2 regions of the Dermacoccus sp. 147Ba genome follow, and region 2 is predicted to be linked to the other one. Evidence: predicted binding sites of a transcription regulator. Region 2 holds the regulator's gene; the other holds the start of a gene.
What was found. Region 2 encodes LexA, which represses DNA repair genes until DNA is damaged. Its sites were predicted from a motif close to TCGAACANNTGTTCGA; they were not measured.
Positions count from the first base shown of each region.

Region 1: the regulator LexA is predicted to act here: its motif matches at 3,975-3,990, upstream of EVU97_RS11925 (acetoacetate decarboxylase family protein).

Region 1 is NZ_SEHL01000009.1:30,673-45,565, forward strand. It holds gene adhP (alcohol dehydrogenase AdhP) at 1-93, opposite strand, end outside; gene adh (aldehyde dehydrogenase) at 142-1,665, opposite strand; gene EVU97_RS11920 (GAF domain-containing protein) at 1,784-2,803, opposite strand; gene EVU97_RS11925 (acetoacetate decarboxylase family protein) at 3,037-3,837, opposite strand; gene EVU97_RS11930 (glutamine synthetase family protein) at 4,055-5,407, shown strand; gene EVU97_RS11935 (cytochrome P450) at 5,438-6,730, shown strand; gene EVU97_RS11940 (HepT-like ribonuclease domain-containing protein) at 6,895-7,122, opposite strand; gene EVU97_RS11945 (nucleotidyltransferase domain-containing protein) at 7,186-7,659, opposite strand; gene EVU97_RS11950 (hypothetical protein) at 7,702-8,193, opposite strand; gene EVU97_RS11955 (pyridoxal-dependent decarboxylase) at 8,270-9,805, opposite strand; gene EVU97_RS11960 (LysR family transcriptional regulator) at 9,951-10,871, shown strand; gene EVU97_RS11965 (PaaI family thioesterase) at 10,977-11,594, shown strand; gene EVU97_RS11970 (hypothetical protein) at 11,618-11,833, opposite strand; gene EVU97_RS11975 (type 1 glutamine amidotransferase) at 11,877-12,602, opposite strand; gene EVU97_RS11980 (PDR/VanB family oxidoreductase) at 12,758-13,789, shown strand; gene EVU97_RS11985 (NAD(P)/FAD-dependent oxidoreductase) at 13,912-14,893, shown strand, end outside.
Region 2 is NZ_SEHL01000001.1:368,568-383,460, forward strand. It holds gene holA (DNA polymerase III subunit delta) at 1-151, shown strand, start outside; gene rpsT (30S ribosomal protein S20) at 356-616, shown strand; gene leuS (leucine--tRNA ligase) at 846-3,710, shown strand; gene EVU97_RS01705 (DegV family protein) at 3,740-4,666, shown strand; gene EVU97_RS01710 (ComEA family DNA-binding protein) at 4,822-5,688, shown strand; gene EVU97_RS01715 (ComEC/Rec2 family competence protein) at 5,685-8,063, shown strand; gene EVU97_RS01720 (LysR family transcriptional regulator) at 8,113-9,030, opposite strand; gene EVU97_RS01725 (Sir2 family NAD-dependent protein deacetylase) at 9,100-9,939, shown strand; gene lexA (transcriptional repressor LexA) at 9,953-10,672, opposite strand; gene EVU97_RS01735 (LysM peptidoglycan-binding domain-containing protein) at 10,939-11,352, shown strand; gene nrdR (transcriptional regulator NrdR) at 11,600-12,061, shown strand; gene EVU97_RS01745 (vitamin B12-dependent ribonucleotide reductase) at 12,135-14,893, shown strand, end outside.

The DNA.
Region 1 (14,893 bases), on a different contig from region 2:
CGCCTGACCCGGCCCGGGTTCCGGCAGTTCCACATCCTTGACGTTCAGGTCTTCGCCGAAGACGTCCACGACTGCAGCTTGCATGGTGCTCATGACTCTTCCCTTCGTGTGGTTGCGATCTGATCGGTGATGCGGGTCGGCTCAGAAGAAGCCGAGCTTGTTCTCCGAGTAGGAGACGAGGAGGTTCTTCGTCTGCTGGTAGTGGTCGAGCATCATGAGGTGGTTCTCCCGCCCGATGCCCGAGCTCTTGTAGCCACCGAACGCTGCGTGCGCCGGGTAGTTGTGGTAGTTGTTCACCCACACGCGGCCGGCCTGGATGTCGCGGCCCGCGCGGTAGGCGGTGTTGCCGTTGCGCGACCACACGCCGGCGCCGAGGCCGTAAAGGGTGTCGTTCGCGATCTTCAGTGCCTCGTCGTACGTGCCGAACTTCGCCACGGACACGACCGGCCCGAAGATCTCCTCCTGGAAGATCCGCATGTTGTTCGTGCCCTCGAAGATGGTCGGCTCGACGTAGAAGCCGCCGCCCAGATCGCCGTCCAACTCGGCCTGCCGACCACCGGTGAGCACCTTCGCGCCTTCCTTCTGGCCGATGTCGAGGTAGGACAGGATCTTCTGCAACTGGTCGTTGGAGGCCTGCGCACCGATCATCGTCGAGTCGTCGAGCGGGTTACCGGCCTTGATCTTCTTCGTGCGCTCGACGACGTCGGCCATGAACTGGTCGTAGATCGACTCCTGGACGAGCGCGCGTGACGGGCAGGTGCACACCTCGCCCTGGTTGAGAGCGAAGAGGGTGAAGCCCTCCTGCGCCTTGTCGTAGAACGCGTCGTCGGCCTGCGCGATGTCCTCGAAGAAGATGTTGGGGCTCTTGCCGCCGAGCTCGAGCGTCACCGGGATGAGGTTCTCCGAGGCGTACTGCATGATGAGGCGGCCGGTCGTCGTCTCACCCGTGAACGCGATCTTGCGGATGCGCTTGTTCGACGCGAGCGGCGCGCCGGCCTCGACGCCGAACCCGTTGACGACGTTGACGACTCCTGCGGGGAGGAGGTCCTCGATCAGTTCGATGAGCACCATGATCGACGCGGGCGTCTGCTCGGCGGGCTTGAGGACGACGCAGTTGCCGGCCGCCAGCGCCGGCGCGAGCTTCCACACGGCCATGAGGATGGGGAAGTTCCACGGGATGATCTGCCCGACGACGCCGAGCGGCTCGTGGAAGTGGTAAGCGACGGTGTCCTCGTCGATCTGCGAGAGGCTGCCTTCCTGCGCGCGGATGGCACCGGCGAAGTAGCGGAAGTGGTCGATCGCGAGGGGGATGTCGGCGTTGAGCGTCTCGCGCACCGGCTTGCCGTTGTCCCACGTCTCCGCGACGGCGATCTTCTCGAGGTTCTCCTCCATCCGGTCGGCGATCCGGTTGAGGATGAGTGCCCGCTCCGCGGGCGAGGTCTTGTTCCACGTCGGTGCCGCCGCCCATGCCGCGTCGAGGGCGGCCTCGATGTCCTCGGCGGTGCCGCGGCCCACCTCGCAGAACGTCTTGCCGGTGACCGGGGTGGGGTTCTCGAAGTACTGCCCTTTCTTCGGCGCGACCCATTCGCCGCCGATGAAGTGCTCGTAGCGCTTCTTGAACTCGACCTTGGAGCCCTCGGTTCCCGGGTTGGCGTAGACCGTCATCGCAGCTTCCTTTCCCTGAGCCCGCGGGATGTGACGCGGGGTTGCGTGATGTGCGTCACGTTACGAAGGGCTGCGTTGCATCAACGTTGCACTGCCCGTGCAACGCGCTGTGCGGGCGTCAGTTCGCCTGGCGCAGACGAGTGTCGAGCTGTTCGAGATGCGTGAGAACGATGGCCCGCTGTGGCGCGCGCGGTGGCAGGACGGTGAGTGCCATGTGCCACGACTCGACGTCATCGGTGGCTTCGGGCAGGTCGAGGTAGCGCAGAAGGGTCTCGGGAGTGGCGTCACTGAGCATCGCTTCGCGCAGCGACCCGGACGTCGAACGCAGCAGGTCGACGACGGGCTCCGCCTCGCTGTGCGTCAGCGAGGCTCCGCGATACAGCTCGAGGGCTTCGTCGTGCTCGCCGCGACGCAGATGCTCCGTGACCTGGACGGCATCGATGAGCAGTGGCCCCGTGAGGCGGTAGGGGCGGCTTTCGAGGTTCGGCGCGCCGGGAATCGTGTCGAGCCGTCGACGAAGCCGCAGCAACTCGCCGCGGATGGTGGCGGGCGGCGTGCCGTCCGGGTAGACGAGGGCCCCGATCTCGTCGGCGCTGAGGCCTTGGGGTTTGAGCGCGAGTGTCGCGAGGAGTTCGGCGTGGCGGTCGGTGAGTGCGTGGGTGGCCGTACCCGTTTCGATGCAGGGGCGGCCGTGGTGGACGAGGCGCAGCCTCGCGCTCGTGTGCGGTTGAGGGCCGACCGGCACCCCGGCGAGGCGAAGTTCACGAGCCACCGCGGCCGCGGTGGCCTGCACGAGTGCGAGGGTGCGCCGGTCTGCCGCAGCGTCACCTCCCGTCACGTCGAGAGCGCCGAGCACCTCGCCGGTGACGGGGTCGACGAGCGGCGCCGCGGAGCAGCTGAACGGGTGGACGTCCGGGCGCGTGTGCTCCTCGCGATGGATCGAGACCGCCTCGCCGCGGGCCACAGCTCGGCCCGGCGCGTTCGTGCCGACCTGCGCCTCCGACCAGTTCGCCCCCGCGGTGAAGCCGATGCTCTCGGCGCGGCTGCGGGCGCGGGAGTCTCCGTCGACGTAGTGCAGGCGTGCCTCGCGGTCCGCGATGGCGATGACGAGACCCTCGTCGCGTGCCGTCGAGCTCAACAGCGAACTGACGAGGGGGATCGCGTCGGCGAGCCGAGCGTGGACGCAGCCGGGGCCGCACCCGCAGGCGCAACCCTGTGGACGTGATTTGTGCCGCATCCCTTCCCCCCTCGTAGTGATCCACCTCACACTACACCCGTCCGGGGTGGGGTGGGTCGGCGGCGTGACGCTGCGTGCCGTGTGTCCACGAACTCATCTGCGACGCAGGCTGCCGCCCTTCGCGGCCGCCTGGCTCACACGAGACGTTCGAGCGTCTCGCCGCCGTTCCAGACGACGCCGATCTGCCGGTAGTAGCCGCCGATGATCTCGTCGACCTCCAGGGCGGCGAGTTCCTCCGTGGGCGATTCGAACAGGCGCAGATCGACGTCACCACGCCACGCCTGCCCGCCCTCGAACTCGGCCGCGCCGGACGAGATGAGCTCGCTGTAGGTGTCGCCCGTCGCCCCGCGGGCGATGTCGGGGTAGATACGGTGGTGGGCCATCGGGTGGCCGTTGACGAAGCCGTTCGTCTCACTCGGCTCGCGCAGCGTCAGCACGGCCTCGGCGAGACGACGGTCGCCGGCGGCGAGCGTCGCGCCGAACATTCCGCCCTCCGCGATCTGCGGCGCGCCCTGGCTGAAGGGGTGGGGGCGCGTCTGCCACATCGAGCCGAGCTTCTTCGGGTAGCCCTGGTGCAGGCCGCGGCCGATCGCGAAGTCCTTGTCGACCCAGATGTAGACGCAGCGGCTGAACGTCTTGCCCTTGTACGAGCAGCGGACGACGACGAACGCCTCCTTGTACTGGGCGCGCACCGGGTCGAGCAGCTCCTCGCGGGAGCTGGAGCAGCTCTGCCAGTCGGCCCAGATGAGCGCAACGGCGCCCGGGTCCTCGTCAGCGAGTTCCAGTGGGGCGGGCAGGAGTTCGCGCACACGCTCCGGGTTGGTGCGGTACTCGACCGTCAGCAGGTCGCCCGAGTAGTACCACGGCGGGCTCGGGATGATGCCCGAGGTTCCGCCGGCGGTGCGGGGGTAGAAGAAGCCCTTCTGGTCGCTCATGTGCGTGCACCCTTTCACCGTCTGCGGCCCGTGCCGCAAGTTTGTTGCCGAGAAATCGTTCGTGTCCGTACGACACCGGCTAGGCTACCCGATCAGGAGGGGTTGTGTGGTCTGAGTCACACGGCTACTGTTCGGATCCGAACGACCTTTTGACTCACTCCCGGCACGGCAACCGTCGGGGGAGGCGTTCGCTCACAAAGGCGTGAAAGGCGATGGCATGACGAAGATCGACTCGAGGCTCATGGCGGAAGCCATGAGCAAGTGTGCGGCGGAGGGCATCGACGTCGTCCGCCTCGGCTACTCCGACATCATCGGCACCGACCGCAGCAAGGATCTGCTCGTCAACCGCTTCGAGCGCACCACCGGCCACGGCGTCGCGTTCTGCCGCAGCGTGTACGGCACGACGCCCATGGGTGACGTCGTCGACATCGAGGGCGGCCTCGCCGCTGGTCTGCCCGACATCGTGGCCTACCCCGACATCGAGACGATCAAGACCGTGCCGTGGGAGCCGGGCGTCGCCCACGTCATCGCCGACGTGTTCAACCCGGACGGTTCGCCGTCCGCCGAGAGCCCGCGCTACGTGCTCAAGCAGGTCATCGAGAAGTTCAGCTCCATCGCGGGCACCCCGATCTGCGGCCCGGAGCTCGAGTTCTACCTCCTCGAGGAGTCGGACACGAACGACTCCGGCTGGGCGCGCTACGGCGAGAGCCCCGGCAACGTCTACGTCTCCGGCCTGCGCGGCGACCCCGAGAACGTTCTGCTCGCCTCGCTGCGTCAGCTCGGCGCCTACGACCTCGACGTCATCGCCGCGAACCACGAGTTCAGCTCCGGCCAGTTCGAGATCAACCTCTGGCACTCCGACGCACTCGACGCCTCCGACCGCGCGTTCCGCTTCAAGGCCGCCGTCAAGGAGATGGCGCGCGCCGGCGGCAAGCTCGCGACGTTCATGGCCAAGCCGTTCAACGATGAGGGCGGCTCGGGCTTCCACCTGCACTTCTCGACGCAGGACGCCGCGGGCAACCACCTCTTCGACGACCCGAACAGCCACAACGGCCTCTCCGCCGTCGCTCACCACGCGATCGGCGGCATCCTCAAGCACGCCCCGGCGCTCGCGGCGCTCGCGAACCCGACGATCAACTCCTACAAGCGCTTCGGGCCGGACACGCTCGCCCCGTGGCTCATCGACTGGGGTCTCGACAACCGCAGCGCGATGGTGCGCATCCCCCCGGAGCGTGGCTCGGCGTCGCGCCTGGAGCTGCGCCTCGGCGACGCGTCGGCCAACCCCTACCTGCTCACGGCGGCGACGCTGGCCGCGGCCTACCTCGGCATCAAGAACGAGATCGACCCGGGCCCCGCGCTCGAGGGCTACGGATACGACCTGGAGCGTTCGCCCAAGCTGCCCTCGTCCCTGTGCGAGGCGCTCGACGCCCTCGAGGCCGACTCGGAGATGCGCGAGGTGCTCGGCGAGGGCTTCGTCACGACCTTCCTCGCGTACAAGCGCAACGAGATCGAGCGTTTCAACGCCTTCATCACGGACTGGGAGTTCCGTGAGTACACCTACCACCTGTGATCCAGACTTCAGCGATCGAAGGAGACCGACATGACCACTGACGTGGGTGCCGCACCCAGCAGCCAGTACACGCTCGAAGACGTCGACCTCGCGAACCTCGACAGGTTCCGCGACAACGAGGGTTGGGCCCAGTTCGCCGCCCTGCGCGCCGGTGACCCGGTGCACTGGAACGAGGAGTCCGACGGCAAGGGCTTCTGGGCCGTCACGAAGTACGACGACATCTGGGCCGTCGACAAGGACTCCGAGACGTTCACGTCGGAGAAGTTCGTCAACCTCGAGGACGTCGACGACGACCTCATGGACTTCCGCCGTTCCATGCTGGAGACGGACGGCGCGCGTCACACGGCGCTGCGCAAGCTCATCCAGCGTGAGTTCTCGCCGCGCAACCTCCTCAAGAACTACGAGGCGTTCCTGCGCGAGCTGATGAAGAACACGATCGACGAGGCGAAGAAGACGTCGCCCGACGGCGAGTTCGACTTCGTCGAGAAGATCTCGGCCGACTTCCCGATCCAGGTGCTCGCGCGCCTGCTCGACGTGCCGCGCGACCACACGCCGCAGCTCATCGCGTGGGGCAACGAGATGGTGGCCAACACCGACCCGGACTACACGCAGCACCTGCTCGACTCGCCCGAGTCGGAGAAGTACCGCCACCTGCCGTTCCGTTCGCCCACCGTGCAGGACGTCTGGGACTACGGGCGCGACCTGCGTGACAAGCGTGTCGGCGGCGAGGGCAAGGACCTCGTCTCGATCCTCGCCAACAAGATGCCCGAGGACGGCGTGCCGCTCTCGGACCAGGACTTCAACAACTACTTCTCGCTGCTCGTCATCGCCGGCAACGAGACGACGCGCCACGCGATCAGCCAGATCATGCTGGGCCTCATCGCGCAGCCCGACCAGTTCAAGCTGCTCAAGGAGGACCCGTCGCTCATCGAGTCCGGCCTCGAGGAGCTGCTGCGCTGGGCGACGCCGGTTTACCACTTCCGCCGCACGGCGACAAAGGACGTCGAGCTCGGTGGCAAGCAGATCAAGGAAGGCGACAAGGTCGTCATGTGGTTCGGCTCGGGCAACCGTGACGAGGACGTCTTCGAGAACCCGAACAAGATCGACGTGACGCGCAAGAACGTCGACCACATGACGTTCGGCAAGGGTTCGCCGCACCTGTGCCTCGGCAACAACCTCGCCCGCCTCGAGATCCGCCTGCTGCTCGAGGAGCTGCTGCCGCGCATCGAGAAGATCGAGCTCGTCGGCGACGTGAAGCGCGTGCGCTCCAACTTCGTCAATGGTGTGAAGAAGTTCCCGGTGAAGGTGACCTGGGCGGAGTGATCCGACCGCCAAAGATCCCCACTTGCGCGACGAATCGCGCGAGTGGGGATCTTTGTGCCTGGTCTGTCCCCAATTGCGACATCTCGCGCGAGTGGGGGGCGAGGGATGCCCGACGCACGCTGACGCGCGGTCCGATCGTCAGGTGAGCTCGGCTGCGAGGCGAGTCAGAAGGGTTGGGACATCCCGTTCTGCGGTGGTTCGCAGGAGGCGTCCGTCAGTGCGTAGCCGTGCGCGATTCGATTGCGCATGCCCCACATTTCCTTCCACTCGCCCATGCAGACGCGATCACGCATCTCGACGGGCAGTGCGGAGATCGCCTCCAGGGCAGCCGACAGGCGCATGGCGATGGCGTCCGTCGCAACTTGCGTAGCGGGTTCGTCGAGGTAGGTCACGACGAACTGCAAGTGGTAGCGGGCTTCTTCAACGTTCTCGGCGGGTGTGCGTCCGGTGGGGGCTCACAGCGGAACGGCTTCCTTCAGGACGCGTTCGCGTAGGTAGGGCCTCAGCCCCGAGTCGGGCGTGAGTTCCACTGTCGCGCCCACTTCTTCGGTGAGTCGTGACTGGAGGCGCTCGAGGTCGAGCAGGCTGAGGTCAGCGAGGCTGAGGTCCGCCAAGAGATCGATGTCCGAGCCGGGGTGCTCGCGGCCCGTGGCGACGGAGCCGAAGACACGCACATTGCGTCCCCCGGCATCCTCGATGAGGTGGATCACCGCTTGGCGGTGGGCGCGCAACCTGCGGGCAAGAGGTCCGGACCCGTGAAAGCGGATGAGGCGCGACACCTCAGGCTGGCTGCGTCCGATACGCCGGGCGATCTCGCGCTGGGACAGTCCCTCGCGGTGTGCGTCGCGGACGGCAGCGGTCAACATGGCGCGAGCGTCACGCGTCATGCGGTCGCTCGCGGCTGCGATCTCCTCCAAGCCCGTCGCCATGGCTACAGACTACAGCCGATAGCAAGACCTATCGGTGAATCCTCAGTCCTCGACGATGACGAGGACGCCCTTGGCGGCGACGACGGCGTCGAGGTCGATGCCGGTAAGGTCGACGACGGCCTGCTTGAGGGTCTTCTCGGGGTCGCCGTCGATGATGGCGGTCGGTTCGCCCTCGACGGGCTCGCCGTCCTCCGCCGTGACGCCCGACGCGTCGAGCGTCAGCATGCGGCTCTGCTCGTCACCGTCGACGATGAGCAGCCACGTCTTCGAGTTGCCCGCGAAAACCGCGGTGACGGCCTCGTCCGCGATGTCGGGGATGAGGTCGGGCTGCAGCATGAGCTCGTAGCCGACGAGGACGACCGCGTCCTCGTCGTCATCCGTACGCGCCGTGAACGCGCCGACGTACCCCGCCGGCAGCGCGTTGGAGATGGCCTCCTCGCCCGTGACGTAGTCCGTCGTCGGGTCGAGAATGCCGCTGGGCAGCGTGTCGATCGTCAGACCGGGCAGGACCGCAAAGGCCGTGTTGAGTGCCATGCCTCCACCCTACGGCGTGGCGCGATGTTGCCTGGGAAACGCGGCACCGGTGCCGCGCACGCCGCTCAACATCGGGTCAGGCGTCGACGGCGCGGGCGAGCTTCTCGACGGCGGCGTGGATGTCCTCGATGAGGGGCTCGGTCTCCGGCTTCATCGTCACGCTGCGCAGGATGCGCGCGCCCGCCTCGGGAGCCTCGCCGGGCACGTCGTGGCCACGGTTCGTCATGTCGTCGGGCTTCACCTGGTACGTCGCGACGAAGAGCGACTCGTCACGCGGCGCGTTCATGCCGTTCGTGAGGATCGCGCCCGAACGGCGGTCGACATCAGCGAGAGAGTCGCCCTTCGGGAAGTAGCTGACGATGTCGAGGTCGGGCTCCTGGTAGAGGTCGAACACCTCCGAGCCGCGCAGCTTCTCGGCCCACGCCAGCGCGGCGCGACGTCCCGGCGCGACGATCTCGCCCATGCCCTCCCGCGTGAGCGGCAGTAGCTGGAGCGTCATCCACAGCGCCGCCGCGGACGCGCCCGAACGCGAGCACTCGAGGGAGATCTCGCCCATGTGCAGGTCGTCACCGCTCGTGAAGTACGTGTACGGCGAGGTGTGGTCGTAGAAGTTGGCCACGTTCGGGTCGCGGAACAGCACCGCGCCGCAGCCGTACGGCTGCAGCCCGTGCTTGTGCGGGTCGATGACGACGGAGTCGGCCTCGTCGATCGCCCGGAAGGCGGCGGCCACGTCCGGCGCGAGAAGGTCGTCGCCCTCCTCGGCGAGCAGGCGGAAGAAACCGCCGTACGCCGCGTCGACGTGCACGCGCACGCCGTACTTGCGGCACAGCGGAATCGCCTTGTCGATCGGATCGACGGCCCCCAAGCCCGTCGTTCCGGCCGTCAGGACGACGGTGCCGATGCCGCCCGCCGAGATGAGGCGTTCCAGCGCCACGAGATCCATGCGTCCACGCGAGTCGGTGGGTACGGCGACCGACGGCACGTTGAGCAGGTGACTCATGCGCCCGTGCGTGTAGTGCGCGTCGGCGCTGTGCGCGATGGCGTTGCGCGGATGCGTCTCGCGTGCGACGAACAGCGCCTCGAGGTTGGCCACGGTGCCCGACGTCGTGAGGTGCCCGAGGTGGCACATGCCGCTCTCGTGCTCCGAGTCGTCATGCGGCACACCGAAGCTCGCTGACGAACCGTTCTTGCCCTCCATCGACTGACGATGCGCGCGGCAGCCGAACATGTGCGCGATGGCGTCGACGCACTCCTGCTCCATACGCGTCGTCGCGGCGCCCGCGTCGAGGTCGTGGTTGTTCGGGTTGATGAGCATCGTCGTGAGGTAGCCGACGACGGCCGCCGGGTGCGGTGGCTTGAGCATCTGTCCGACGTAGCGCGGGTGGAAGAACGGGTAGTTCGCGCGCAGGCGCGTCGTCAGTTCCTCGAAGGCGCCGTGGAACGCGTCGGCGTCCACCTCCTGCGTCGGGTGTGGCGTGGAGGGGCCGTACTCGTTCATCCACTCGGTGATGAAGCCCATCGCCTCGTCGAGGTATCCGCGCAGCGGGCCCATGGCCGCCGCGGACATGCCCGGCAGCGGGGCCGGGTTCGTGACGATCTCGTCGGACGACATCGATACCTCCGAAGGTGGGGAGTGGTGTGCGTCACTCAGGCTGAAGCATGGTGGCTAGGCTGTCCAATACTTGTTTCGGCTGTCTGCCATGCCTTCTGGTTATGACGTGGCGGTGGACTGACCCATGACGTGAGGAGGACGGCCAGTGGAGCTACGGGCACTGCGCTATTTCGTTGCCGTGGCCGACGCCGGCACCGTGACGGGCGGTTCGGCCGCCGTCCACGTCAGCCAGCCGGCGGTGTCGAGGCAGATCCGCGGTCTCGAACACGAACTCGGCGTGACGCTCTTCGCCCGCTCCGAGGGTGGCGTCCGCCTCACCGCCGCGGGTGCGGAACTGCTCGCCCTCGCCCGGGATCTCCTCGAGCGCGAGGCCTTCATCAAACGCACCGCGACCTCGCTCGCGGCCGGACGTCTCGTCTCGCTGACGTTCGCCGCTCCGCCGACAACCCTGAGCGACGTGATCGCACCGTTCCTCGCCTCGCGACCCGCTGACGACGGCGCCTCGCCGACGCCGAATGTCGTCGCGCGCCCGAGCGACGACGTCTTCGCCGCGCTCGACGAGGGCGCGGACTTCGTCGTCGCCCCGGCGCCCGCCCCGAGCGGCCTCGCGTCGATGATCATCGCCGAGCTACCGGTGCGCGCCTACGTCGGTTCACGACCCTCGGCGGACGGCGAGGCGCACAGCCACGAGGTGCCGCGCGCCCTCTCCCTCGCGACCCTCGCGACCGCCGACCCCCTCGTCGTCCTGCCCGGTCGCTACCCGGTGCGGAAGGTTCTTTCGCGCGCCTTCGAGGACGCGGGGCTCGCGCCGGCACACCTGCAGGAGGTCGACTCCCCGGAGGCGGCCCAGGCCATCGCCGCGTCCGGCCGCGGCATCGCGGTGCTGACGAACGACCCGCGCTTCGGCCTCGTACCGCGGCGGGTGCTCGACGTCGACGGCCAGGTGCTCACACAGTCGCTGCGGGCCGCATGGTCGCCCGATCATCACGCAGCGGGCGAGCTGGCCGCGCTCGCGGAGGATCTGCGTGACTTCTGCGCGCGTCAGTACGCCGACGACCTCGCCTGAACCTTTCCCTCGTCACCAGGCACCCTCGACGTACTCGCCCTGCTCGGGGCATCATGCGCACAGGCCGGCGCCCGCCCCGGCGATGCCGAACTCAAAGGAGAACCCATGACCGAGCGCGACGCCATCGCCGCCCTGCACGCCCTGCGTGAGAACACGGTGCCGCCCGAGACGATCGATGCCCACGATTCGGTGGCGACGCAAATACGCGAGCTGCTCGACCTCGTGGCCGCCTCTCGCCTCGACGCCGCTCAGGCCGCCGAAATCACGGAACACCTGCGCGAGGTGAACACCATTCTGCGCGGCGCCGGAGCCCCCGAACCCGAGCGAGTCTGGGGTCGAGTCGACACCGTCGGCCGCGCGCAGACCCTCGTGCCGTCCGTCGTCGACGGCACCTACGTCGGCGACTCGTTCTCCGGCAGCGTCCGCTTCGGCACGTTCCACGTCGGGGAGAACTCCGTCGTCCACGGCGGCGCGATCTGCCTGCTCTTCGACGACGTCCTCGGAGCACTCGCTCTGGAAGCCGAGCTCGACCCCAGTCGCACGGCGTACCTCACCGTGAACTTCCGCTCCGTCGCGCCGGTCGACGAGACGCTGACGGTGACGGCCACCGTCGATCGCATCGAGGGGCGCAAGCAATTCATCCGCGGCTCGCTGTGGGCGGGCGAACGCCTGTGTGCCGAAGCCGAGGGGCTGTGGGTGGCCCTCAAGCCCGGCCAGCCCTGACCCCGTGAGTGGGCGGCCGCGGCTCAGTCGAGATCGTCGAAGGAGCGACCGCTCCAGAGCACGAGGTCGTCCAGTTCGTCCGCGGGCCCGACCTGGCTCAGGATTTCCGTGTCGCGCATGGCCAGACGATGGCGCAACTCTCGCTCGAGCGCGATCGTGATGAGCGCGGCTCGACTCGGCGCTTCCCCTGCAGCCACGCTGTGGTCGAGGAAGGCAACCGCAGTGCTGGGCAGGCTCACGGCAAACGCTCATCGGTTCATCCCATCAATCCCATTACGGCATTCACGAGGCACGGGCCTCCTGTGACGCCACGTTGTCGAGAAATCCGTCGACGACGGCGTGGGCGCGCTCGCGACCGCGCTCGTCCCAGTCGCGCGCCTGCGCGATGAGGTCGTCGGCGCTGCGGCCCATGCCGGCGAGCATCTCGCGGCCACCGTTGTCGCACCAGCCGGTCAGCATGTCCGACGACAGCTCCGGGTGGAACTGGACGGCGAGGTTCTTGCGGAGGATGAATCCCTGTGACGCCATCGCGTTGCGCGCGAACTCGACGCCCTGCGGCGGCAGCTGCCAGCGGTCGTAGTGCCACGCGAACCAGCGTCCGCCCGGAGCCAGCTCCTCACGTTCGCTCGTCACCTCGACGAAGCCGATCTCCGGCTCCGGGGCACGCGCCACCGAGCCGCCGTGCGTGCGCGCCAGCAGCTGCCCGCCGAAGCAGATGCCGAGCACCGGCACGCCGGCTTCGTCAGCCTCGCGCAGCATCTCCATCTCGGGGCGCAGCCACGAGCCGATGAGGTCGTCGTCCCACGCCGACCAGTACGAGCCCATGACGACGATCGCGTCGAACCCGCGAACGTCGGGGAACTCCACCTCGACGCCCGGGTTCTCGAAATCGGCTTCCGGCACGATCTGGAAGAGCGTCTCCTCGTAGCCGCGCTCGCGGAAACGCTCCGCGACGGCGCCGGGAGGGGAGCAGTGGTCGTGTTGGACGATGAGGACGCGCTGAGTCATGTCCCTACGCTAGGACGTTTCGTTCGGCCCCGAAAGACTTCGGGGCAACGATTGAGACGCAGGTCACAGATGCATGATGTGGTGCGTACACTGGTGACTCGTTCGCACCCGAACGAAAGGGCCGCGGAGTGTCAGCACCGCCGAAGGAGAAGCGCATGATCTCGGAATCGACCCAGCCGGAATCGTCGACCCTGCTCGTCGTCGACACCATCGACGAAGCTGCCGACGGTGTCCGTCTCCTCACCCTGCGGTCCAAGGACGGCAGCGACCTGCCGCCGTGGACGCCCGGCTCGCACCTCGACCTCGTCCTGGGCGGCGTCGACGCGGCCCAGATGCAGGCCGCCGAAGCCGGCGCGATGCCCGAGCATGACCCGTTCGCCGAGACGATCCGCCAGTACTCCCTCTGCGGTGACGTGGCCGACCGCTCCTGCTACCGCGTCGCGGTGCTGCGCGAGGTGGAGTCGCGCGGCGGCTCCTCCTACGTCCACGACACGCTCAAGGCCGGCGACGAACTCGTCAGCTACGGCCCGCGCAACCACTTCGAACTGCGCAAGGCACCCAAGTACGTCTTCGTCGCCGGGGGCATCGGCATCACGCCGATCATGCCGATGATCCGCGAGGTCGAGGCCGCCGGGAAGAACTGGCACCTGTACTACCTCGGCCGCAGCGAGGCGACGATGGCCTTCCGTGACGAGCTCGCCCAGTACGGCGACAAGGTGTCGCTCTGGGCCAAGGACCCGAAGGGTGCCTTCGACCTGCAGGGCATGTTCGACCAGATCGAGGCCGAGGGTGCTGCACTCGTCTACTCGTGTGGCCCCGAGCGTCTGCTCGAAGCGGTCGAAAACCAGTGCCGCACGCGCGCGACGCTCGTCGCCCACGTCGAGCGCTTCACGCCCAAGGAGATCGACGACTCGGACAACTCCGAGTTCGAGATCGTCCTCGAGGAGTCCGACATGCGCCTCACGGTGCCGGCCGACAAGTCGATCTTCGAGGTCGTGCGTGAGAACGGCATCTCGGTGCTCGGCTCGTGCCTCGAGGGCATCTGCGGCACCTGCGAGACGGGCGTCGTCTCCGGCGAGATCGACCACCGCGACTCCGTCCTCGAGGACGACGAGCGCGAGGAGGGCGACGTCATGATGATCTGCGTCAGCCGCTGCAAGGGCAAGGAGCTCGTGCTCGAGCTCTGAGACCCGTTCGGACGGCTGAACTGACGAGGCCGGAACCACACGCGGGCGAGCGTCATCACCTACAGTTGGTCGTTTGCCCTCTGCATTTCGACCGGTGCCTCGAACGGTTCTAGAGTGAAGACATGCCTTTCTCGCAGAACACGAACGTGCGCCCCCGCATCCTCATCGTCGGCGGCGGATACCTCGGCTTCATCACGGCGAAGAAGCTCCTCGCGGGGCTGGACCAGGGTGAAGGTTCGGTGACGGTCGTCGACCCGAACCCCTACATGACCTACCAGCCCTTCCTCCCCGAGGTCGCGGCCGGTTCAATCGAGGCGCGCCACGCGCTCGTGCCGCTGCGCCGTCACCTCAAGGGTGCCGACATCATCACCGGCAAGGTGACGTCGATCGACCACGCGAACCGCACGGTCAACGTCGACCCCGAGCTCGGTGACGACTTCACGCTCGAGTACGACCACATCGTCATGGCCGCCGGCTCCGTGCCGCGCGCGCTGCCAATCCCCGGCCTCGCCGAGGAGGGCATCGGTTTCAAGACGATCGAGGAAGCAGTCACGCTGCGTGACCACGTCCTCGCGCGCCTCGACGAGGCCGCCGTCCTCACCGACCCCGAGGAGCGCAAGCGTGCGCTGACGTTCGTCTTCGTCGGCGGCGGGTTCGCCGGCATCGAGGCGATCGCCGAGATCCAGGACATGGTGAAGGACGCCATCAAGCACTACACGCGTCTGTCGCCCGAAGACCCGCGCTTCGTGCTCGTCGAGGCCATGAGCCGCGTCATGCCCGAGGTCAGCGAGGAGCAGGCGAAGTGGGTCGTCGCCTCCCTGCGCGAGCGCGGCGTCGACGTCTACCTCGACACGCAGCTCAAGAGCTGCGAGAACAAGCACATCGTGCTGTCGACCGGCGAGGAGTTCGACGCCGACACCATCGTGTGGAACGCGGGCGTCAAGGCCAACCCGGTGCTCGTCGACTCCGACCTGCCGATCGACGACCGTGGCCGCCTCATGGTCGGCACCGACCTGCGCGTGCGTGACGACGACGGCAACGTCGTCGAGGGCGCCTGGGGTGCCGGCGACAACGCGGCCGTTCCCGACGTCACCGGCATGGGCC
Region 2 (14,893 bases):
CTGGGACGGCGTCAGGTTGGGCCGCGCGATTCAGACCGTGGCTGCGGCCGACTTCGCCGTCAAGGGCGGCGGGCGCGATCCGCAGTACGCCGTCGAGCACGCCGTGCTCGAGATCTGCAAGCAGCGTCACGCGCCGCCCGAGCGAGGCTGAAGCTGGTCGGACGCCGAGCGCTTAGGCCGATTGCGTGCCCGCGGGGTCCGGCTGGTAAGTTTGGACGAGTGCGTGTGGGCTCAGGTCGTGCGCACACGCAAGCAGTAACCAGCGGTCTCTCATCGCCAGGTGTCCCCACGCCATATCCGAGAGGCCGACTGTCGCCCTCACGACAGAATCATTCGACCGAAGAAGTGAGTTTTTGTGGCAAACATCAAGTCGCAGATGAAGCGGATCAAGACGAACGCTGTTCGTACGGAGCGCAACAAGTCCTACAAGGCTGAGCTGCGTACCTGGATCCGCAAGTTCCGCGCCGAGGTCGAAGCCGGTAACAAGGACGCCGCTACCACGGCCCTTGCTGCCGCTTCGAAGAAGCTGGACAAGGCTGTCTCCAAGGGAGTCATCCACAAGAACCAGGCCGCCAACAAGAAGTCGGCCATGGCGAAGCAGCTCAACAACCTCTGAGTGCTTCCGTGAGTCCTCACGAGGACTCAGCACGACGAAGGGTCGTCACCGTCCGCGGTGACGGCCCTTCGATGTTGAGCGGGGACCGCGGCACAGGTGCCGCGTTTCCGAGGCAACATCGAAGGTCGCCAGAGCCCGGTGCCCGGGCGGCGACGGCGGCTGCTGACATAATGACGGGCGAACAATCCGGCGTCGCGCTGACGCCGTACGACGCGAGTGAGGTACTTCCTTGAGCGACACCGAGCACGGCCACCGCTACACCGCCGAACTGGCGGGGCAGATCGAGAAGCAGTGGCAGGACGTGTGGGAGGAGCAGGGAACCTTCGAGGCCCCCAACCCCACGGGGCCGTGGGCCGACCCGCAGGGCGTGGCCGAGCGCGAGAAGGTCATGATCCAGGACATGTTCCCCTACCCCTCCGGTGCGGGACTGCACGTCGGGCACCCGCTCGGCTACATCGCCACCGACGTCTACGCGCGCTACCAGCGCACCCAGGGCAAGAACGTCCTCTACACCCTCGGTTACGACGCGTTCGGCCTACCGGCGGAGCAGTACGCCGTCCAGACCGGCCAGCACCCGCGCAAGACGACCGAGGACAACATGGTCAACATGCGTCGCCAGCTGCGTCAGCTCGGGCTGTCGCACGACATGCGTCGCACCTTCGCCACGATCGAGCCGTCCTACTACAAGTGGACGCAGTGGATCTTCCTGCAGATCTTCAACGCCTGGTACGACGAGGACGCGGGTAAGGCCCGTCCGATCGACACGCTCGTCGAAGCCCTCGAAAGTGGTCGCGTCGCCACGCCGGACGGCCGCGCATGGGCCGAACTGGACGCCACCGAGCGCGCCGCTGCCGTCAACGCCCGTCGCCTCGCGTACAAGTCGGACGCTCCGGTCAACTGGTCGCCCGGCCTCGGCACCGTCGTGGCAAACGAGGAGGTGACGGCCGACGGCCGCACCGAGCGCGGCAACTTCCCGGTCTTCAAGCGCAATCTGCCGCAGTGGATGATGCGTATCACCGCCTACGCCGACCGCCTCGTCGACGACCTCGAGCGCCTCGACTGGCCGGAGTCGATCAAGCTGCAGCAGCGCAACTGGATCGGTCGCAGCAACGGCGCGAGCATCCGCTTCGACGTCGAGAACCACGAGGGCGCTCAGCTCGAGGTCTTCACGACGCGCCCCGACACGATCTTCGGCGCGACGTTCATGGTGGTCGCCCCGGAGCATCCGCTCGTCGACACGCTCGTGCCCGACACGTGGCCCGAGGGCACGAAGGACGCGTGGAGCGGGGGCGCGACAAGCCCGCGCGAGGCCGTCGACACCTATCGTCGTGAGGCCTCCCGCAAGAGCGACCTCGAGCGTCAGACCGGCGAGAAGGGCAAGACCGGTGTCTTCACCGGTGCCTTCGCCACGAACCCGGTGACAGGTCGACGCATGCCCGTCTTCGTCGCCGACTACGTCCTCATGGGCTACGGCACCGGCGCCATCATGGCCGTGCCCGCGCAGGACGAGCGCGACTGGGACTTCGCGGCCGCGTACGACCTCGACGTCATCCGCACCGTGCAGCCGTCCGAGGGCCACCCGGAGAACAAGCCGTTCACCGGCGCGGGCGTCGCCATCAACTCGGCCACCTCGGGCCTCAGCCTCGACGGGCTCGGCATCGAGGACGCCAAGGTCAAGATCATCGAGTGGCTCGAGGCGAACGAGCGCGGAAGCGGCACGACGACCTACCGCCTGCGCGACTGGCTGTTCAGCCGCCAGCGCTACTGGGGCGAGCCCTTCCCGGTGGTCTACGACGAGAACGGCGAGGCGCACGCCCTGCCGGAGTCGATGCTGCCGGTCGAACTGCCCGACGTCGCGGACTACTCGCCGAAGACCTACGACCCGGAGGACGCCCAGTCCATGCCGGAGTCGCCCTTGTCGCGTGCGAGCGAGTGGGTGAGCGTCGAGCTCGACCTCGGTGACGGTCGCAAGACGTACACGCGCGAGACGAACACGATGCCCAACTGGGCCGGTTCGTGCTGGTACGAACTGCGTTACGCAGACCCCGCAAACGACGAGCGCTTCGTCGACACGGGCTGTGAGGAGTACTGGCTCGGCAAGGGCCGCGGCTTCGGCAAGGGCGTCGCGAACGACCCGGGCGGCGTCGACCTCTACGTCGGCGGCGCCGAGCACGCCGTCCTGCACCTGCTGTACGCGCGTTTCTGGCACAAGGTGTTGTTCGACCTCGGCCTCATCTCGAGCGAGGAGCCATTCCGCAAGCTCTACAACCAGGGCATGGTGCAGGCCTATGCGTACCGTGACGGGCGCGGCCAGCCGGTGCCGGCTGCCGAGGTCACCGAGCGCGAGGTCGACGGCGAGACGGTGTTCGAGTGGCAGGGCGAGCGCGTCACCCGTGAGTACGGGAAGATGGGCAAGTCGCTCAAGAACGTCGTCACGCCGGACGAGATGTGCGACGCGTTCGGCGCCGACACCTTCCGCGTCTACGAGATGTCGATGGGCCCCCTCGACGCGTCGCGTCCGTGGGAGACCCGTGCCGCCGTCGGCTCGCAGCGCTTCCTGCAGCGTCTGTGGCGCAACGTCGTCGACGAGGGCAGCGGCGAGGTCACCGTCACCGATGCGCCGATGGATGACGCCACGAAGCGCGCACTCCACCAGACGATCGACGCGGTGAGCGCCGACTTCGAGAACCTGCGTTTCAACACGGCGGTCGCTCGACTCATCGAGCTCAACAACACGCTGACGAAACTCGACGCCGTGCCGCGCGAGGCGGCCGAGGCGCTCGTGCTCATGACGGCGCCGCTGGCCCCGCACATCGGTGAGGAGCTGTGGAAGCGCCTGGGTCACGACACGACGCTGGCGTTCGAGCCGTTCCCGGTCGCCGACCCGGCGTTCCTCGTGCAGGACACCGTTGTCGCCGTCGTCCAGGTGGCCGGCAAGGTGCGCGATCGCCTCGACGTCGCCGCCGACATCAGCGACGCCGACCTCGAGGCCGCAGCCATGGCGAGCGAGCGCGTGCAGTCGTTCCTCGAGGGCAAGACGGTTCGCAAGGTCATCGTCCGAGCTCCCAAGCTCGTCAACATCGTCGCGAACTGATGGCTGCGCGACGACGGGACGCCCCTCGCGTGGGTGTCGTCACAGACTCGACGGCGTGCCTGCCGGACGAGCTCGTGGCGGCGCTCGGCGGGACGCTCGCCGTCGTGCCGCTGACCGTGACGATCGACGGGCGCTCGCTCGTCGAGGGTGAGGGCGTCACCGGGGAGACGGTGGCCCAAGCCGAACAGAACGAGCGGGAACTGTCGACGGCCCGGCCGGCGCCTGCGCGCATGGTCGAGGCGTACGAGTACCTCGCGGGTCAGGGCTGCACCGAGATCGTCTCCGTTCACGCGGCGGCCCAGCTGTCGTCCACGGTGAGTTCGGCGCGCCTCGCGGCGGCCGAATCGCCTGTGCCCGTCTCCGTCGTGGACTCCACGACGATGGGCATGGCGATGGGTTTTGCGGCGCTCGCCGGGGCTCGTTCGGCCGTGCGCGGTGAAGGCTTCGCCGCGGTCGAGGAGGTCATCCGTTCCGTGGCGACGACGTCGCGCACGGCGCTCTACGTCGACTCGCTGGAACCGCTGCGCCGCGGTGGTCGCGTCGGTCGGGCCGGTGCCCTTCTCGGCTCCGCGCTGTCGATCAAGCCGCTGCTGCGCCTCGAGGACGGGGTGATCGAGCCCTTGGCACGCGTGCGAACGACGGGCAAGGCCATCGAACGCCTGGGGCGGTGGGCGCTCGCGGAGGCGCGGGCCCTCGGACCGGGCCCGGTCGTCTGCGCCGTGCACTCCGTGACGCGACAGGACCTTGCCGAGCGACTCACGGGGCTCCTCACGGAAACGGCGGAGAAGGACACTGACGGAGCAGAGCCGGTGACCTGGGCAGAACCCATCGTGCAGGCACCGCTGGCCGCCGCTGTCACGGCGCACATCGGCAGCGGAGCGATCGGCGTGGCCGTGGCCCGGATGCCGGAGGATTCGTCGGGGGCCGACCCGAACGGGGAAACCGACGCCGCGTGACGGTCTGATTCCGTCGTGGGCCCGGTGCGCCGTGTCCGAGCTTCCTCCACAGGCGTGATGCCTGCGCATGACCCCGAACTGTCGCAGCAGGCGCTTCCACAGGCTCAAGCGGCGCAGGATGGTGTTCACTCCGGAGGCCTTCGTAGCGTCACGCCATGACGACTCGACACGACAGCGACGACCGGCTCGACGAAGTGCTCGCGGAGATCGAACGGGCACGTCGCGAACCCGCGTGGACCCCTGAGCCGGAGCGCACGCCCCGACGGCTCATCCGCCCTCCTGCTCCGCTCGACGAGGCTCGCTGGGCGCCGTCACGCACGGCCGTTGTCGTGGTTGCACTGTGTGCACTGCTCGCTGCTCTCGTCTTCGGTGTGCGTGTCATGCTCACGCCGGACACATCGAGCGCCGCAACAGGCTCTTCAGCCAAACCGCTGCAGGTCGCGGGTCGTGCCACAGTGTCGAGCACCCCATCGGGCGCTGCCGCGGCGCCCACGAACGCTGCCTCGACAGCGGCCACCCCCGCCGCTGCGGCGTCGCCGTCGGTGCTCAATATCCACGTCGTCGGGGCGGTGCGCACTCCCGGCGTCGTCACGGTCACACCGGGCGCCAGGGTCGAGGACGCCGTCAGGGCAGCCGGTGGGCTGAAGGGAGCCGATGCTTCCGGCATCAATCTCGCGCGGCCACTCGCCGACGGAGAGCAGGTCATCGTGCCGAGGCCGGGGGAGTCCCCGCCGGTTCCCAGCCCGCCCGCGGCTCCGGCGGGTGGTCAACCGTCAGCGGGTGCAGCGGCCATCACACCGGGAACCCCGGGGGCCTCTGCAGGGGCGTCCGCCCTCGTCAATCTCAACACGGCCGACGCGGCCGCGCTCGACACCCTGCCCGGAGTGGGACCGGTCCTCGCGCAGAGAATCCTCGACTGGCGCACGGAAAACGGCCGATTCTCGAGCGTCGAGGAGTTGGGTGAGGTCAGCGGCATCGGTGACAAGGCCCTGGAGCGGCTGCGCTCCAAGGTCACGGTGTGAGGAGCGAGCACGACCTCCGGCTGCTCGGCGCGGCATGTTGTGGCTGGGGCGTGCTCGCCGTGTTGCTCGCACTACGAGCCTCGGCCACCGAGGTCGTCGTGGTGGCGCTCGCCGCCGCAGCGCTGGGGGGAGCGCTGTTCCTGTCGCGGGTTCGGCGCGCGCTCGTCGTGGGCGTTGCCTTCTGTGCGGTCGTCACGGCGCTGATCGCCACGGCGGCCGGAGGACAACTCGCTCACCAACGTCAGGGGCCGCTCGCCGAGTTGGCGGCCGAACGAGCCAGCGGAACGTTCGAGGCCGTCGTCACGGGGCAACCCCGCGCCCTTGAACCTAAGGGGCCGGGCGCTGCGGAGACGCGGTATCTCGTTCCCCTCACCGTGCACCGAGTCCAGGCCCGCGGAACGCGGGTCGACGTGGCGACGCCGGTCGTCCTGATCGGTGACGGGCGGTGGCGGACCGTGCCGTGGAGAGCTCGGCTCGATGTGAAGGCCAGACTCGCGCCCTCGGAACGGCTCGGGTCTGCCCAGGCGCTGCTCGTGGCGCGCGGTGGACCTCATGTCCTTGACGGGTCGCCACCGGTCATCGCACAACTCGAAGTCTTGCGCCGGGGTCTGTCGCACGCGGCTCGAAACCTCCCGGACGACCCGCGCGGCCTCGTGCCGGCGCTCGTCGTCGGTGACGTCGCCGCGATCCCGACCGAGTTGAACGACGACATGAGCGTCACGGGCATGTCGCACCTCAACGCGGTGAGCGGGTCGAACGTCACCATTGTGCTCGTCGCGGCGTCGTGGTGTCTGTCCTGGTCTGGTCTGCGTCGGCGCGCCCGCACAGTGGTGGCTCTTCTTGTCGTCCTCCTCTACGTGCTCGTGTGCCATCCGGATCCGAGCGTTGTCCGTGCCGGAGCGATGGGCATCGTCGGCTTGCTCGGCACGTCGTGGGGCAGACCGAAAGCTGCCTGCCCGGCGCTCGGGGCGGCCATCACGCTGCTCCTCATGTGGGATCCGTGGCTCGCCGTGAGTGCGGGGTTCGCGCTCTCGGCGCTCGCCACGCTCGGCCTCGTGCTCTTCGCGAAGCGATGGGCGAACGCCCTGACGGAACGGTTGCCGCAAACGCCGTCGTCGAAGCTGACCCACGCGATCGAACTGTGTCTCATTCCCGTCGCCGCCCAGGCGCTGTGCTTGCCCATCCTCGTGGCGCTGAGTGGTGCCGTGTCGCTCGTTTCCCTGCCGGCGAACGTTCTCGCGGAGCCCTTCGTCGCACCGGCCACGCTCGCGGGGATGGTCGTTCTGCTCGTGGCACCACTCGTCCCGGCTCTGGCCGATCTGCTCGTGTGGGCGGCGGGTCTTCCCGCCTGGGTCATTTCCACGATTGCCCACGTCGCCGCGTCCGTGCCAGGGGGTTCGTTGCCGTGGCCGAGCGGGGCGCCCGGCATCGTGCTGGCCGGCGTCCTCCTCGCGGCGCTCCTGTTCGGGTGGCGAATCGTCCCGTGGCTCGGCCTTCGAGGGTGGGCATCCGTCACGTTGGTGGCGCTCGTCCCCGCGGCCCTGTGGCTTCCGATCCCCGGAGAGGGACGCGCAGATCCGGGGTGGCTGTATGCCCAGTGCGACGTCGGGCAGGGAGATGCCGCCTTGGTACGCACCGGTGAGCAGGCGGCGATCCTCGTCGACACCGGACCCGAGGAAGGGGACGTCACCGGGTGCCTCGATCGTCACGGCGTGACGCGTGTGGACGCCGTCGTGCTCACGCACCTGCATGCCGACCACGTCGATGGTCTGGGGGCCGTACTCGAGCGGCAGCCGTCGGTCGAGGTCTTCGTGACGTGGCTGACGAGCCACAGCTCGAGCCCTCGTGGTGGCCGAGGGGAGAGGGATGCCGATGCCCAGACGAGGCAGGTGTTGCGCCGTTACGGGAAGGTTGCGCAACGCCTCGCACCGGGTCAGCAGGTCCGTGTCGGTGACGCCGTGCTCGACGTCCTCTGGCCGCGCCGAGCGTTGGCGGCGGGTTCGCCGGTCAACAATGCTTCCCTCGTGCTCGATGTGGCGACGCCGAGCGTGCATGCGCTCATGCTCGGCGACGTCGAACGGGAGGCGCAGGCCGCGTGCATCGGGGAGGTGACGCGCCGAGCAGCGTCGCGTCCCTACGACCTCGTCAAGGTCGCTCACCACGGCAGCGCGAACCAGAGTGCCGGGCTCTATCGGGCGGCTTCGGCGCGGGTCGGCCTCATCGGGGTGGGGGAGGGCAACGATTACGGACACCCGAAGGAATCGCTCCTGTCGTTACTCGCCCAGAGCGGAACAGCCGTCTACCGAACGGACCTTTCAGGAGACCTCGATGTCGTACCCGTCGGTAGATCGCTCACGGTCGAACCGCAGAGATGACACCGGTGAGAGTCGCAGGAGATTCCACTCGCGAGCCGGAGGGAACCGGCTACAGGTTCGGCAGAGCGTCGGTTGCTTCCCGCAGCGCGTCGAGGGTGGCCTTGACCGCCGGCACACGCTGGAGGTCGGGCGTGGTGACAGCCTGAACCGAACGACGGCTCGCCGGCTCGATGGCGATGGTGGCCACGCGGGGGTGCTGGGTCGAACGCAGGATGAGCTCCGGGATGAGGGCCACGCCCAACCCCTCGGCCACGAGTCCGAGCACGGTGACGTAGTCCTCGGTCTCGAACGCGACGTCAGGGGTGTAACCCGCCGAGGTGGCGAGCGAGAGCAGGTGGCCCCGGCAGCGCGGGCATCCGGCGATCCACGACGCGGACTCGAGCTCCTCCATCGACACGGAGCCCCTTCCGGCAAACGGGTGATCGGCCGGTACGGCGAGGCGCACCTCGTCCTCGAGCAGGTCGAGCGTGGTGAGCCCCTCGAGATCCTCCGCGTGTGCCGCGATCTCGTCGCCGTCGTAGGAGAACGCGACTGCAACATCGCAATCTCCCGCCCGAAGCGCCGCGAGTGACTCCGGCGGCTCCGCTTCCGCGAAGGTGACCTGAACGTCGGGGTAGCGCTGCTTGACGAGCGACAGCGCTCGTGGGACGACGGTCGACGAGGCCGAGGGGAAGGCCATGAGGCGCACTCGTCCCGCCCTCAGGCCGGCGATCGAGGCCACTTCGCCCTCCGCCGCCTCGAGAGCGGCGAGCACCGGAGTGGCTGTGCGGGCGAGCACGTGGCCCGCCTCGGTCAGACGCACCGAACGTCCGAGGCGCTCGACGAGAGCCGTGCCCGTCTTGTCCTCCAAGCGGCGCACCATCTGGGACACGGCAGGCTGGGAGTAGCCCAGGGAAGCAGCGGCAGCGGTGAAGCTACCCTCCTGGGCAATGGCTTTCATGACCCGAAGGCCGGCGGCGTCGATCATCCGTAGAGAATAACCCGGCGTTATCGGATGTTGTAGTTTCTATCGATTGTCGAATGAGAGGGGCCACCTGTGACTGCAGAGTTGGCGGAGTTCGTCGCGCAGGGCGACCTGTTCGTGCTCACCGGGGCGGGTCTCTCGACCGAGTCGGGCATTCCCGACTACCGCAAGCCTGACGGCACCCGCCGAACGGTTCCCATGACGTTCCAGCAGTTCCTCAGCGGGGACGACGCGCGCCGACGCTACTGGGTTCGCAGCGCCGTCGGGTGGGAACGTTTCGCCGCGGCTCGGCCCAACGGCGGCCACCACGCTGTTGCAGCCTTGCAGCGCGCAGGTCTCGTGCAACACCTCGTGACGCAGAACGTCGATGGTCTTCATGCGGCCTCCGGGGCGGACGCCCTCGAACTGCACGGTTCGCTCTCCTCGGTGCAGTGCGTCGAGTGCGGCAGCCGCTCGAATCGAGCCGAGTTCCAGGGGCGCATCCGCGACGCCAACCCGAACCTCCCGCGCGACGTGGCCCTGTTGGCCGACGGAGACGCCGAGGTTGCCCGGAGTGCAGAGGATGCGTTCGTCCTCGTGGCCTGTCCGCACTGTGATTCGCTCGTCGTCAAGCCCGACGTCGTGATGTTCGGCGAGAGCGTGCCCACCGCGACGGTTGAGCACTGCTACGCGCAGCTCGAACTGTCACGGGCGGTTCTCGTTCTCGGAAGTTCGCTCAAGGTGATGTCGGGCTTCCGGTTCGTCTCGGCCGCGCTCAAGGCGGGCAAGCCCGTGGCCCTGGTCGGTCTGGGAAGCATGCGCGGTTCGGAGCGCGCCGATCTCGTGCTGCACGAACCGCTTGGTGCCACCCTCACCGCGACATGCGAACGCCTCGGCCTGCAGGTGCAGACCGAGGCGAACGCGACGACGTGAGGGTGGGCGAGAGTCAGACGCTGCGCAGCACCGCCGTGACCTTGCCCATGATGCTGGCTTCGTCGCCGTCGATCGGCTCGTAGTTCTCGTTCGCGGGCAGGAGCCACGTCTTGCCGTTCGTGCGCTTGAACGTCTTCACGGTGGCCTCGCCGTCGAGCAGCGCAGCCACGATCTCACCGTTGGACGCCTCCGGCTGCTGGCGCACGACGACCCAGTCGCCGTCGCAGATGGCGGCTTCGATCATCGAGTCGCCGACAACCTTGAGCAGGAACAGTTCGCCGTCACCGACGATCTGACGGGGGAGGGGGAACACGTCCTCGACGGCCTGCTCGGCCAGGATCGGCCCGCCGGCGGCGATGCGTCCGACGACGGGGACGAAGGAGGCCTGCGGACGCTCGTTGCCCGAGTCGGTCTCGTCGTACGTGCTCTCGGACGCTGCACGCACCGAGGTGCCTCCGCGGTAACCGCGGGTGTCGGCGCCGTCGTCGGGGGAGACGACCTCCATGGCGCGAGGGCGGTTGGGGTCGCGACGCAGGTAACCCTTGCGCTCGAGCGTGGCGAGCTGGTGTGCGACGGAGCTCGGGCTCGTCAGCCCGACGGCCTCACCGATCTCGCGCAGGCTCGGCGGGTAACCGCGCTCGTCGACCGAGCGCCGGATGACGGTGAGCACTTTCTGCTGGCGCGGGGTCAGTTTGCCCTTCGCGCGGTTGTTCATGGAGTGGACCTCACCCATGGCGTCTCCTCACATCGACGAAAACAGTGATCTCGCGGACGCGGACCTCGGTGCGGAGCCCTGATTCTCCCCGGAATTCCGGGGTTGTCGGTGGCCGCTGATTCGGTGTGAGCGTTCGGGATCAACGTAGGCACCACCGTACACAGTTTTCGCAAACATGTACGAGAAACACGCCGCCGACAGCCTTGCTTTCGAACGTTTGTGTCGTACAGTTGTTCTATCGCACGGATGTTCGATGCATCCGCGCCGAGTCAGGAGGAATGAACATGAGTGCTGTGCCCAGTCTGGACGTCCCGGCGGTCGCGCCGAGCCCCCGTCGTCACCTGCACCTCGTTCCGTCGGGGCCTGCGGTCGTCGATTCCCTCGAGGGTGGTCGTAGCGCGCGGCGCGCCCCGTTGACGCGTCGTGCCGTTCTCGCTCGCCGTCGCTTCGCTGCCCTTCTGGCGCTTCTGGTTCTCGTCGGCGGTGGCCTCCTTGCGGCCAAGGCCGTGGCCGAAGCTAACCCTGCCGGTGGCGCGACGTCGGTCACGGTGAAGGACGGGGAGACCCTTTCTCAGATCGCCGCTCGTGAGCTGCCGTCCTTGCGTAACGACCGTGGTGTGGTGGCCATCCAGGAGGCCAACAACATGAGCTCGATGCACGTTCAGGCCGGCCAGCGAATTCTCGTTCCGGCAGGCTGAGCGGCCCCCTCGGCGTGTCGCTGGGGCGAGCCGCACATCTTTTCCGCGTCATTGCTGGGGTTGGTGCGCCGGGTTTGCCGACACGGTTGCGAGCGGTCGCCAACGCAACCTAGGATTCCTAGATGTAGGGCACAGGCGCCCTAATGCCCCCAACATGTGGTTGTTTGCGGAAGAGTTCCCGCGATGCCGGTGTTGGGGTTCATACCGTCACGAGGCGGTGGAATCCTGCGATCGAGAGGCGTGGCACGTGCACTGTCCCTTCTGCCGCAACGCCGACTCCCGTGTGGTCGACTCCCGTTCGACCGAGGACGGCACCTGCATCAAGCGTCGCCGCCAGTGCCCCGACTGCGGCAAGCGTTTCTCCACCGTCGAGACCGCGAGCCTCACGGTCGTCAAGCGCTCCGGTGTGAGCGAACCCTTCTCTCGCGACAAGGTCATGTCGGGCGTGCGCAAGGCCTGCCAGGGCCGCCCGGTTTCCGACGATCAGCTCGCCGTCCTCGCTCAGCAGGTGGAGGAGTCGATCCGCTCCAAGGGGGCTGCGGAGATCGACGCCCACGATGTCGGCATCGAGATCCTCGGCCCGCTGCGCGAACTTGACCACGTCGCGTACCTGCGGTTCGCGTCCGTCTACCAGGCCTTCGAGTCACTGACTGACTTCGAGGACGCCGTCGCCGACCTGCGCAGGCACGCTCTGCGCGACGCCGGCTGAGCTCCACAGACTCACCCCCTACTTCACGACACACCACACCAAACCCACGAGAAGTGCCAGGAGGCATGCGGTCATGACCGAGACCACGAAGGCTCGAGCCAAGTCGGGTCGCCGGAACAACGGCGTCACGATCGAGCGGATCTTCACCACCCCGGGCGTCCACCCCTACGACGCGGTGACCTGGGAGCTGCGTGACGTCGTCCAGCAGAACTGGAAGACCGGCGAGACGATCTTCGAGCAGCGTGGTGTCGAGTTCCCCGACTTCTGGTCGCTCAACGCCTCCACCATCGTCACGACGAAGTACTTCCGTGGCGCGCTGGGGTCGGACGCTCGCGAGAAGTCGCTCAAGCAGCTCATCGACCGCGTCGTGCTCACGTACACGAAGGCCGGCAAGGACAACGGCTACTTCGCGTCCGACGCCGACGCCGAGATCTTCGAGCACGAGCTCACGTACGCCTTGCTGCACCAGGTCTTCTCGTTCAACTCGCCGGTGTGGTTCAACGTGGGTACGGCGAGCCCGCAGCAGGTCAGCGCGTGCTTCATCCTGTCCGTCGACGACTCGATGGACTCGATCCTCAACTGGTACAAGGAAGAGGGCTTCATCTTCAAGGGCGGCTCCGGTGCCGGCCTCAACCTCTCGCGTATCCGTTCCTCGAAGGAGCTGCTGTCCTCCGGTGGCACCGCCTCCGGCCCGGTCTCGTTCATGCGCGGCGCCGACGCCTCGGCAGGCACCATCAAGTCCGGCGGCGCCACGCGTCGTGCGGCCAAGATGGTCGTCCTCGACGTCGACCACCCGGACATCGAGGAGTTCATCGAGACGAAGGCGCGCGAGGAGGACAAGATCCGTGCGCTGCGTGACGCCGGTTTCGACATGGACCTCGGTGGCCGCGACATCGTCTCCGTGCAGTACCAGAACGCGAACAACTCCGTTCGTGTCAGCGACGAGTTCATGAAGGCCGTCGTGGACGGCACAACCTTCGGCCTGCGTGCCCGTGACACGGGTGAGGTCATCGAGTCGGTCGACGCCCGCGAGCTGTTCGACAAGATCAACAAGGCCGCGTGGGAGTGCGCCGACCCGGGTGTGCAGTACGACGACACGATCAACGCGTGGCACACGAACCCGGAGACGGGCCGCATCACGGCGTCCAACCCGTGCTCGGAGTACATGTCGCTCGACAACTCCAGCTGCAACCTGGCCTCGCTCAACCTCCTGAAGTTCCTCAAGGACGACGACACGTTCGACGCCGTCACCTTCCAGAAGGTCGTCGAGCTCGTCATCACGGCGATGGACATCTCCATCTGCTTCGCCGACTTCCCGACGGAGTCCATCGGCAAGACGACGGTCGACTACCGCCAGCTCGGCATCGGTTACGCCAACCTCGGTGCGCTCCTCATGGCCACCGGCCACGGCTACGACTCGGACGGCGGCCGTGCGCTGGCCGGTTCCATCACGTCGCTGCTCACGGGTGCCGCCTACAAGCGCTCCGCCGAGATGGCTTCCGTCGTCGGACCGTACGCCGGTTACGCCCGCAACGCCGACGCTCACAACCGCGTCATGCGCAAGCACCGTGCCGCGAACGACGAGCTCGCCTCGCACAAGGACATGGGCGCCATGGCCAGCGACATCCACGCGCTCGCGACGAAGGCCTGGGCCGACGTCGTCGAGAACGGTGAGAAGGGCGGCTTCCGCAACGCGCAGGCCTCCGTCCTCGCGCCCACCGGCACCATCGGCTTCATGATGGACTGCGACACCACCGGTATCGAGCCGGACTTCTCGCTCGTGAAGTTCAAGAAGCTCGTCGGCGGCGGTTCGATGCAGATCGTCAACCAGACGATTCCGCGCGCGCTGAAGAAGCTCGGCTACCAGGAAGAGCAGATCGAGGCGATCGTCGAGCACATCGCCGACAAGGGCCACGTCATCGACGCTCCCGGCCTCAAGCCGGAGCACTACGAGGTCTTCGACTGCGCCATGGGTGCGCGCGCCATCTCCCCGATGGGCCACGTCCGCATGATGGCCGCCTGCCAGCCGTTCCTGTCGGGTGCTATCTCCAAGACGGTCAACCTGCCGGAGTCGGCCTCGGTCGAGGACATCGCCGAGGTGCACCTCGAGGGTTGGAAGCTCGGTCTCAAGGCCATCGCCGTCTACCGTGACAACTGCAAGGTCGGCCAGCCGCTCTCGTCGGGCAAGAACGAGAAGAGCTCCGAGCCCGCGACGGCCACGGAGACCGTCGCCGAGACGCCGGTCGAGAAGATCGTCGAGTACCGCCCCGTGCGCAAGCGCCTGCCGAAGCGTCGCTCGTCGCAGACGACGTCGTTCGCCGTGGGTGGCGCGGAGGGTTACCTCACCGCCGGCACGTACGAGAACGGCGATCTCGGTGAGCTTTTCCTCAAGTTCGGTAAGCAGGGTTCGACGCTCGCCGGTGTCATGGACGCGTTCTCCATCGCCGTGTCGATCGGCCTGCAGTACGGCGTGCCGCTCGAGACGTTCGTCGAGAAGTTCACGAACCTGCGCTTCGAGCCGGCCGGTATGACGGACGACCCGGACGTGCGTATGGCGCAGTCGATCATGGACTACGTCTTCCGCCGCCTGGCGCTCGACTACCTCGACTTCGACACGCGTTCTTTCATGGGCATCCACACAGCCGAGGAGCGCGCTCGCCAGCTCGAGACCGGCTCCTACACGCCGACCGAGAGCGACGACGAGCCGTTCGACGCCGAGTCCAACTCGCAGTCCGTCGCCCCGGCGGCGGCACGCGGTGAGCGTCCGGCAGCTGCCACCTCCACGGAGGAGCACGCCGACGAGGTGAAGTCCGGTTCCGGTGCGGCCTCCGC